One region of the Peribacillus sp. NJ4 genome, then DNA from elsewhere that is predicted to be linked to it. Evidence: riboswitches for the same ligand, from Rfam matches in the RefSeq annotation. Region 1 holds a riboswitch; the other holds the start of a gene.

Region 1 (5,233 bases):
TTTACAGTATTCCGCATACCCCCCGTCCACGGAGTAGCCTGCATTCAATTGATCCAAGCAAAGCGTTTCCCTTCCAGTCAAACAATACTCACAATCGCCACAGGCCGAGTAAAGCCATGGGATCCCAACGCGGTCACCGACTTTCAAGGAAGTTACGCCTTCTGCCACCTTTTCTATGATACCTACACCTTCATGTCCAGGGATAAGCGGAAGTTTAGGTTTAACCGGCCAATCGCCATGTACCGCATGTAAATCAGTATGACACACGCCACATGCTTTAATTTTCACTAATATCTCACCATATTCCAATTCCGGGATGGGTACTTCTTTAATCTCAAGTTTTTGGTTAAATTCATTGACTACCGCTGCTTTCATTGTCTTGACCTGTTGTTTTGCATTCAAAGTGCTTGCCCCTTGTTTTACATTCATGATTCATATTCCTCCCTTAATTAAGTGGATATTATTTCTTACTCCACTTATACAAGATGCAAGTGCCATGCCAATGCAAAAAGGCCAAGACGACAGCATCCAATTTAAAAAAGTGCCGAAAATTCGGCGCTTTTGGACGAATTAACGGCTCAAGTTGGACGAAATCCGGTTTGTATATTGCAGAAAAAATAGCTCACCCTATAAATGGGAGGTGTCCAAAACATGGACCAATTTGAAAAAGCTTATGAATCCTATAAACAGCAGGGAACACCGCAAGCAAACCAACTTGATTCAGCAGGAAAAGAAGAAATCATCGCCGTAAGGAAAAATGAAGAGGACAATATTATCGCCATCAAGACCAACTCCGGCCGCGAACTCGACTACCCCACTGCCCTTTCGGAAGCCAAAGCAGGCATCCTGGCCAACGTTGACGTCTTTCATAAATATGGACGTGATATATTGCGGAGTGAGCCTGATGGGATAAAAGAAAATAACCTGGATCAACTGCCGGAGTTTTGAGTTTTCGGGGAAACTGCCTGATATGGGCAGTTTTTTTCTGTCTGGAGTTAAACATTAAAAAGAACCAGCATGATAGCCGGATCCTTATTTTTCATACTGATAGTATTCAGAGATTTCGAGCAGTTGCCCACAGGACTCGACAACCTCAATGATTTCCATCCACGACATGTCCAGTCCCAGTTCATTTGCATGGGAAATCTTATCCCGTAATTTCCGGATGGCATTCGCATCCTTCTTCCCTTTACTTTTCGAAGGGATTTGGAAGAAGCACCTCAATTCTTCATCCTTATGTATGATATCGAATTTATCACTGATTTGCAGGCACTCTATTAAATTGATATCCTCATTTTTATCGATTCTCCTCCTATATAATTCGGTTGCCTTTTCTAAACGGTCTTCGCTGATCATTGGATGCCAGCTTCCGTCGCCGAATCTATCCATGATGATATCGCTCATCCTCATTTCCAATAAGGTAATGTATCCAAATATCAGCATCCTGATTGGAGGCTTTTGAAGGTCGGCATGGGTAATCAACTTTTTAATTGAATTATTCTCTAATACGAAGACCCTTGTTTTATTCTTGAAAATATGGAGCAGCTGGATCAAAGGCGTTGAATCCGAAACCATTTCCCTTGGTGAAAAGTTTCTCAAATATTCCGAAATGCTCCCTTCACCCAGTTCTTCCCTTTCGATATATCCGATGATTTCCCCTTGATCTTGCACTGCCAATATATCAAAATTCTTTTTTTCCAATGCTTTCCGAATATCCAGCGCCAGATCGTTTGTATGGCAAAACTCAAGCTCCTGGGCTATGCTCTTAACCGTGATATTTTCTTCATAAAGAGTTTTAAGACTAAGATAGCTGCTATTGCTTTTTCTTTGGCTTCCATTTAACATCTTTCACCCTCCGCTCAGGAACACTTTCTACACGATTTTCCGCTTTAAAATTATAGACCGCTAAAATGCATACGGCCCCCACAAATAAAGTCCACCCAAGTGGACTTTATCCCATTCATGTGGATCTTTTTGGTACCATTAATCAAAAGCCTTCCACTGCATTGCCTGCTGCCGTTTCCTCATTCCCCTCTTCATTCCAAGCCTTGCAAACATCCACCCAATCCTTTGCTCCTGAATATTCAAATAATTCCGCGGGTGTAAGTTCTATTGCAGAGTTCGTACTGCCGCATGCCGGGAACAATGACTCAAAGCGTTTCATCGATACATCAAGAAAAACAGCTAGATCGTTTGCCAGACCAAACGGACAAACTCCTCCGATGGCATGGCCGGTCTGCTCAAGCACTTCCTCGGGTGACAGCATCCGTGCCTTGAAACCGAACATCTGACGAAATTTCTTATTATCCACTTTTGCGTCCCCAGCCGCTACAACCAAAATCGCATCATCACCTTCCCCCCTAAAGGAAAGAGTCTTAGCGATCCTCGCTGGGATAACACCGATGGTTTCTGCAGCATCACTCACCGTAGCGCTCGATGTTTCGAACTCCATTACATCGCCTTCCCGATCCCATTGTTTAAAATGGCCTTTGACACTCGCGATAGACATATTATATTCACTCCTTTGAAGTACATATAAAAATAATATCATCCTTCATTGCCATAAATCAAAATCCTATGGATGCTTGTAATTAAAACCATTCTTTACAAATTGACGAAACAAGCTTACTTGGGATACTATTAATCATCGGGCAAACGCCTATACGTGGTTCGTAACCATCCCACGATAAAAAACTAGGGAGAGAGTAAAATGAATGTTCGTACACTCGTGATAAACGGGTTATTGGCTGCCTTGTATGTGGCGGTCTCATTGGTGTTTAAACCAATAGCTTTTGAGATGTTCCAATTTCGTGTACCGGAAATGTTGAACCATCTTATTGTATTCAATAAAAAATATATCTATGGTATTGTCGGCGGCGTCTTCATATCGAATCTGCTCTTTTCACCGATGGTTCCATATGATTTAATTTTTGGGGTGGGGCAATCCTTACTCGCCTTGCTGCTTGTCATTTTTGTTTCACGTTTCATAAAAGGCATTAAAGGGCGGATGATCGCCACGATCATCTTTTTCACGTTCACAATGTTTTTAATTGCCATTGAACTGAACCTTGCCTTTGGCTTACCATTCTGGTTAAGCTGGATGACCACGGCTGTCGGTGAATTCGTTGTCCTCTTGATTGGCGCGCCAATCATTTATGGAATGAACAAAAGAATTCAGTTTGAAAAGTGGCTTTAAAGGAATCTTCTCTTCGTGAACCCACTATAATGTAAAAGAGCTGTCTGCATCATGCGACAGCTCTTTTTTCACCAATTAACTTAAAAATGATAAACTATTAGTCAGAATGGTGGTGACCCTTTGAAAAAAGTCCTGACCTTAACAGGTCTACTGGTAATCGCATTATTTATTTTTTCAAATGCAGAATTATTTACTTTGATTTGGAAAAGTGACTTGGATTCAGTTATTAGCATATTGAAGGAAAACCTTTTGCTCACTTTTATTGTGACATTCGTATTGATGTTTGTCCAAAATTCATTTACACTCATCCCCTTAATTTTGCTCCTGACTATCAATGTCACGATATTCGGATTCATATATGGCTACCTATGGAGTTGGTTTACAAGTGTCGTTGCTTCAGGATTCATTTTTTATGCAGCAAGAAATTGGTTTCAGGAACTTCTCTTAAAGAAGATGGGTGAAAAATGGCAAAAAACTGTTGTGGAGCATGGCTTCATGTACGTGTTTACAGGCAGGATTTTCCCGCTTATCCCAACAAGTTTAATTAACTTGGCAGCTGGAGTCAGCACCGTCACTTTCAAGGATTTTTTATTAGCGACGGCACTTGGCAACCTGATATACTTCTTCTTCCTATCGCTAATTCCATATGGACTCCTATCTGTTGAAATGAACCAATACACGCTAGTTGCACTCGCACTCCTCTTCTTATTATTTTTCATTATCTATAAGCGTGCAAAAAAGAAAAAGAACCTAACCTTATTCAGAAAAAACAGGTGACCTACATTGGCCCCTGTTTTTTTATTTAGGATTCTGCATATATTTTTTTCCGATAGTTTGTTAAAATGTGTATGTAATTTTACCTTTGAAATGTCTTAAAATCAGGGAGAATCTCCATGTCCAAACGCTCCATCTTAGCAATATATATCCTATCCGGGATTCTTACACTAGTCGTGTTCGACTTTTTTTTAACTACAAATATCCATAACAAAGAGGTCTTCATTCAACTTCAGAGAGTGGAAGGCATTGTTTTCCTTTTATCAATAGGCTTGATCTTATATCTTTATTTAGCTAAAAGGGAAGAATTCAAACAATTAAAAGAAGCGGAACAACGCCGGCGCACACTCATCAATTCAATGGTGGATTTCGTTAACTTCAAGGATGGTGATGGCCGATGGCTTGAGTCCAATACCTTCGGGCTGCAATTATTTCAGTTGGAGCATGTAGACTATAAGGGAAAAAAAGACAGCGAGCTCGCAGAATACTCCGAATTTTATAAAGAGTCGTTGATCTACTGTGAAGGTTCCGATGAAGAAACGTGGGTAAAAGGGGAAATCACAAGGTGTGAGGAAATCATCCCTCTTCCCGACGGCAATCACAAGACCTTTGATACGATCAAAGTTCCCCTGTTCAATGAGGATGGTTCACGAAAAGGCTTAGTAGTCATCGGCAGGGATATTTCTGAAAGGGTTGTCGCTGAGAATCAATTATTCGATAGTGAACAACGCTATAAATCATTGTTTGAACACAACCCTTATCCGATGCTGATGCTTGATTTAAACGGAATGATCACGACCGTAAATCCTAGGTTTGAAACGGTAACAGGCTTTCAACAGGAAGAAATACATGGAGCCTCATTCATTAAATTGAACTTTTCAACAGAAGATGCGGAACTGATTCGTACATCTTGCCAATATGTCATCGAAAACCATAAGGGGATTAAGAAAGGGAAAGATATAGAATTCCTAACGAAGTACGGGAAGTCCATCTTACTTTCTTGTACGTTTGTCCCGATGATGGTTGGCGAGGATTTGGTCGGGATCATCACTTATGCTAAAGAAGTCACTCAAATTCGCGAAACCGAAGCACGCTTAAGAAGAACAGAAAAATTGTCGATAGTCGGCGAACTTGCCGCAAGTGTAGCCCACGAAGTACGAAACCCGTTGACTTCTTTAAAGGGTTTCGTCCAGCTACTTAAAAAGAGCGACCATCCCTATGAACAATACTACACGATTATGTTAAGTGAATTGGACCGGATCA
Region 2 (5,233 bases), 3.5 Mb from region 1:
TGCGGATGTAAACGATATTTTATTAGCAACTCTTGATAATAACGATAACTTAAAGGTCTTTTTCTACAAATAAATACTTGGAGCTTAAGAGTATAACTTATTATAGTCAGGCCCTAATTGGCAGCCCGATTTTCCCAAAATAAAATCCCCTCAAGATGGAAGTGTAACACCTACATATAAAATGTCGGCTTTTACACTTTCAAACTTAAAAGGGGATAATATCACATTCATGCCTTCAAGAAAATATTACTCCGACCAATTCAGAGTATTTAAGAACTTGTACACATCCTCATAAACCTGCTCACGTTCTTTACCTAATGTGATTATATGACCAGAGTTTTCATACCATATCAAGTGTTTATGCTGCGTATCGACTTCATTGAAAATCGCTGTAGCACTATTCGTATAGTCAGGATCATCCAAGCGCCCTTGTAAAACAAGAGTTGGTGATGTGATTAGATCTAAATTTTCACCCGTCTCATTTATTACATTCACCACATCTTTCAGTGAAGTCATCGGGTCTTCTTCCAACAGCTTCACTTCTGCAGCAATTTGGTCAGCATCTTTGCCTTGAAACTTCTTATAGGCCTGTGCATAATTGAGCAAGCGGTTTTTTTGTCGATCGCTACTTTTTCCTTGTGTCGGGGCACACATTGAAACTACGCCTTTTACAGGAAGTTCAATTCCCACTTTCAATGAGAACAATCCTCCTAAAGAAATTCCAATAACAGCAATTTCCTCGTAACCTTCCTCTTTAAGGAATTTATAGCCATTGACTACATCTTCCCACCATTCCTTTGGACCTGTTTTAGCAAGTTCCTCGGCTGATACTCCGTGCCCTCTATAAAGAGGCCCGTGACTAGTATAGTCGCGATCATGCAGGTATTTCCCTAATTTCTTCATATCTCCTGTACTTCCGGTAAACCCGTGAAGTAAAAGAACAGCTCTATTTCCACCTCTGTATGTGAATGACTCAGGTGCTTTCACTTTCATCTTTCTAGGACCTTCTTTCTGCTCTTGTTGATAAATAGAATCTAAATGATTTTCAAAAAAAAATCAATTAATACCCCTTGAGTGGGATTTCTTCTATCCTATTCCGTATTTTCATTAAAACAATTAAATCATGTATATAATATCCTTACCACACGCTTTACAACTCATCCGTTCCGAAGCACATTTTACTATGATTGATTTTATTTAGCAATCGTCATTTAACCATTTTTTTTAAGAAAAGTAAAATGCACCTTGTGTTACGATGCACAAAGTATTACACTTTTAAAATGAAAAGGAGGCGATTTTATTTGGATAAAGAACTAATGAAGGGAAGCATTGACCTCCTTTTGCTTTCACTTCTTTCACAAAAAAAGCTATATGGCTATGAAATCACGAAGATCTTGAGAGAAATGAGCATGGGCAAATACGAAATCAGTGAAGGCACCCTCTACCCCGCCCTTAAACGGTTGGAAAAAAAGGAATTCATAGAAGGCCATTGGAAAGAGTCCGAATCAAGTCGCAGGAAATATTATCATGTCACGGAAACTGGACAAACCGAACTTGAACGGAAACGGAAATGCTTTTTCACCCTAGAAAAGTTAGTTCGGAAAAGCGCAGAGCAATTCTGACCAAAAACAAGATAAAAAGCTTCCCGCACCCATGATTGGAACGGTGGAAGAAGCTTTTTTTGCTGTTTACTCGTGAATTTCGCACGTTTACTCGTGAATTTTGCACGTTTACTCGGGAGTTTGGAGCATTTACTCGTGAGTTCATGCGCCACTCTTGGGTTTGTGCTGTTTACTCGTGAGTTTCGCACGTTTACTCGTGAATTTTGCTGCTTTACTCGTGAGTTTAGATCATTTACTCGTGAGTTTGGATCATTTACTCGTGAATTCGTGCGCCACTCTTGGATTTGTGCTGTTTACTCGTGAGTTTCGCACGTTTACTCGGGAGTTTTGCTGTTTTACTCGTGAGTTTGGATCATTTACTCGTGAGTTCGTGCGCCACTCTTGGGTTTGTGCTGTTTACTCGGGAGTTTTGCTGTTTTACTCGTGAATTTGGGTCATTTACTCGGGAGTTCGTGCGCAACTCTTGGGTTTGTGCTGTTTACTCGGGAGTTTCGTACGTTTACTCGTGAATTTTGCTGTTTTACTCGGGAGTTTGGATCATTTACTCGTGAGTTCTTGCGCCACTCTTGGGTTTGTGCTGTTTACTCGTGAGTTTCGTACGTTTACTCGTGAGTTTTGCTGTTTTACTCGTGAGTTTGGGTCATTTACTCGTGAGTTCGTGCGCCACTCTTGGGTTTGTGCTGTTTACTCGTGAGTTTCGTACGTTTACTCGTGAATTTTGCTGTTTTACTCGTGAGTTTGGATCATTTACTCGTGAGTTCGTGCGCCACTCTTGGGTTTGTGCTGTTTACTCGTGAGTTTCGTACGTTTACTCGTGAGTTTTGCTGTTTTACTCGTGAGTTTGGGTCATTTACTCGTGAGTTCGTGCGCCACTCTTGGGTTTGTGCTGTTTACTCGTGAGTTTCGTACGTTTACTCGTGAGTTTCGTACGTTTACTCGTGAGTTTTGCTGTTTTACTCGTGAGTTTGGATCATTTACTCGTGAATTCGTGCTGTTTACTCGTAAGTTACTCCGATCACGCAAAAAAAGGACCTAATTAGGTCCTTTTTTGTCTATTCCTTTATGCTTCCGATAATTGGCGCAGGAGAGCTTCATACAATCCCCTTGAACTTGCGGGCCATATTTTTCACGAAAGGCCTCGAGACAATAGCATTTGTCTTCTTCCCTTTTGGTTCCATCCATCGAGTGCATCCCTCCTAGCATTCAACCGGAGACTACTCGCTTCTCCAGCCTTACGTTGATTCGGCCCAACAATGTGGCACCGATTGACTGAATGACTGTTTTAACGATGATTTGGCCGATAACCGCAGCGGGTACAGCTTCCCATGGCAAAATATTGGCACCCAGTGGACTTAGGCCAATCACGACAAATATCACTGAATCGAAAAATCCTCCAACGATCCCGCTGTAAAACACCCTCCAACTCATCGGGAGCTTTAACCGGGTATAAATCTCGGTATCCGCTGTTTCTGCCACCACGAAAGATAATGCGGAAGCAAATACAATCAATAATGTATCTCCTAATAAAAATGATACACACGCAGATAAAATCAGTGCGGTAACGATGCACATATAGGTTTTCGCGCGGCCGAATTTATTTTGGACCAGATCTCGAAAGATGAAGGTTCCCCCGATAAGCAATGTACCCATAGGAATGATGAACATACCAAAGTGCAATGGCTCAAAAGCTGCCGTAACCACATTCGCCGTGACGATGGATACTAAATACAATAGAATTCTTAACATTTCTTACATTCTCCTTATACAGAAAAAACAGCACCCTAAGAAAGAGCACCGTTCCCCTTAGTTTTTTTGAGAGGGTAGCTAGAACCTCTTCCGCCCGAGCGGATTATCATTTTCCTTAATTATCGTAGCTTGAAAACGATTGGAAATCAAGAAGTTTCCCTGTTGCATCGTATTTTCGATTTAGTCGCTGGGAATGGTGCGAAACCAAGGTTTTCCTTGCCGAATCGTTAAGTCAATATCCATTTTTCCAAAGCTTTGTACGTAGTGAAATTAATACGAACATCCCACTTTGTTAACACTTTAGGACTTTTGCCGATTCTTGTCGCAGAAAACTGCTTGACCAGCTGTATATGAAAAGCGACAATCATTGATAGAGTTATGTTACGGTCTTTCCTTGTAAAAGAAGAAACTCAATTGGCCACGGTCTTAAGAGGAATAACAAAAGTATAAACGCGAGGAGGAAAAAGAATAATGAAAAAAACGGCGTTTGTCTATCCTATTTATATCGCAACCACTCCAGAGAAGCTTTGGGAAGCCCTGACGAGTGGTGAATTCACGAAAAAGTATCATTTCGGATGCCAAGTCCAGTCTGATTGGCAAGAAGGCTCAACCGTTGAATATTTGCTGCAAGATGGGCGGGTTACTGATCATGGTATTGTACATAAGTGTGAGCCGTTGCACCTGCTCTCGTTTACATGGAACATGGCAGGAGACGAAACCCCTCGCGACCATCCTACACGGGTCACCTTTGAACTACAGCCAATGGATGGTTCAACCGTGAAGTTAACGCTAAAGCATGAGGAGCTATTGGAGACAGATTTCGTATACGATGACAATACCTTTAAAGGCTTAAATAATGGATGGCCTGCCATTCTAAGTAACCTGAAGAGCTTGCTTGAAACTGGACGGACCTTGCCGCCAATCTATGTAGATCGGGAGAATCAGGTGTTAGTGGAAAACGATAAAAACACATTGAAAGAGAGTTGATTTAGTATGGATACTCAAATAACTACGAAATTTAAAATAGGCAAGCCAACTAATGAGGTGTTTGAAGCCATAGTGAACCCTGAAAAAATCGGGAATTTTTGGTTCTCATCGAGTTCGGAAAGATGGGAACAAGGCCGGACGCCTACATTGAGATATGACGAATACGATGCAGAAGTGGTAGTCAATGTTTTAGAAGTCGAGAAAAATAGGAAAATCGTGTTTTCGTGGGGAGGAAATGATCAAGAAACGGTTGTTACCATCACACTTAAAGAGTTAGATAATACGAGTACAATTATCGAAGTAAACGAATCCGGTTTGAATGAAGATGACCCAGAAATAATAAACAAAATGATAGGACAAAAAGAAGGTTGGGTATATACATTAACCTGTTTAAAGGGTTATTTAGAAAATGGCGTTAATAATTTGAGAGCGTCAATAGTTTTTTAGTTATTAAAAGAATCAATGGCAGTTGGGAATGCCCAACTAAATAAAGGCTTTTTCTTCGATGTTCAAAAAAAGAAGGCTTACAAGTCTTGGTTGGACTATATCATTTTCTTAATTTTTCCGTATTATTCGGAGAAAAAAACTCAAGGATGGATGTCACCCTTGGGTTTTTCATTTACCGTATGCTGTGACACGAAATTCAATCGGAAATCACTTTTAGATACATGCCCTTCGAAGCTTTTTTATGGGCTTTAATCCCCATGTTCTTGACTTTTCCCGATAAATTGGAGGCTCTTACTAAATTGGCTCCTTGAATAACGGAAGGATCAATGAGCCGCACTTTATTTTTCAGATGAATATCGTAGTCCAATTGATCTTCTTTCAGCTTTACGTTACCATGGATCCGGTTTAACAGATTTTGCACTTCATGGTCT

Evidence for each region. A riboswitch is a leader RNA that binds a small molecule or an ion and turns the genes downstream of it on or off. The one in region 1 is predicted to bind preQ1.
Region 2: another riboswitch for preQ1. It lies ahead of QUF94_RS07200 (VUT family protein); the one in region 1 lies ahead of QUF94_RS24800 (QueT transporter family protein).

Annotation. Positions count from the first base shown of each region.
Region 1 covers NZ_JAUCFQ010000001.1:4,962,418-4,967,650, forward strand. Annotated here, with positions in the region: gene adhP (alcohol dehydrogenase AdhP) at 1-375, opposite strand, end outside; gene QUF94_RS24785 (DUF3892 domain-containing protein) at 652-948, shown strand; gene QUF94_RS24790 (hypothetical protein) at 1,033-1,845, opposite strand; gene QUF94_RS24795 (YbaK/EbsC family protein) at 1,988-2,509, opposite strand; PreQ1 riboswitch class I at 2,660-2,704, shown strand; gene QUF94_RS24800 (QueT transporter family protein) at 2,711-3,196, shown strand; gene QUF94_RS24805 (TVP38/TMEM64 family protein) at 3,317-3,973, shown strand; gene QUF94_RS24810 (PAS domain-containing sensor histidine kinase) at 4,090-5,233, shown strand, end outside.
Region 2 covers NZ_JAUCFQ010000001.1:1,430,712-1,435,944, reverse strand. Annotated here, with positions in the region: gene QUF94_RS07240 (DUF421 domain-containing protein) at 1-73, shown strand, start outside; gene QUF94_RS07235 (alpha/beta hydrolase) at 247-993, opposite strand; gene QUF94_RS07230 (PadR family transcriptional regulator) at 1,302-1,622, shown strand; gene QUF94_RS07225 (hypothetical protein) at 1,798-2,049, shown strand; gene QUF94_RS07220 (hypothetical protein) at 2,046-2,213, shown strand; gene QUF94_RS07215 (hypothetical protein) at 2,210-2,419, shown strand; gene QUF94_RS07210 (hypothetical protein) at 2,416-2,658, shown strand; gene QUF94_RS07205 (hypothetical protein) at 2,655-2,804, opposite strand; gene QUF94_RS07200 (VUT family protein) at 2,826-3,368, opposite strand; PreQ1 riboswitch class I at 3,420-3,462, opposite strand; gene QUF94_RS07195 (SRPBCC family protein) at 3,840-4,355, shown strand; gene QUF94_RS07190 (SRPBCC family protein) at 4,362-4,802, shown strand; gene QUF94_RS07185 (HD domain-containing protein) at 4,999-5,233, opposite strand, start outside.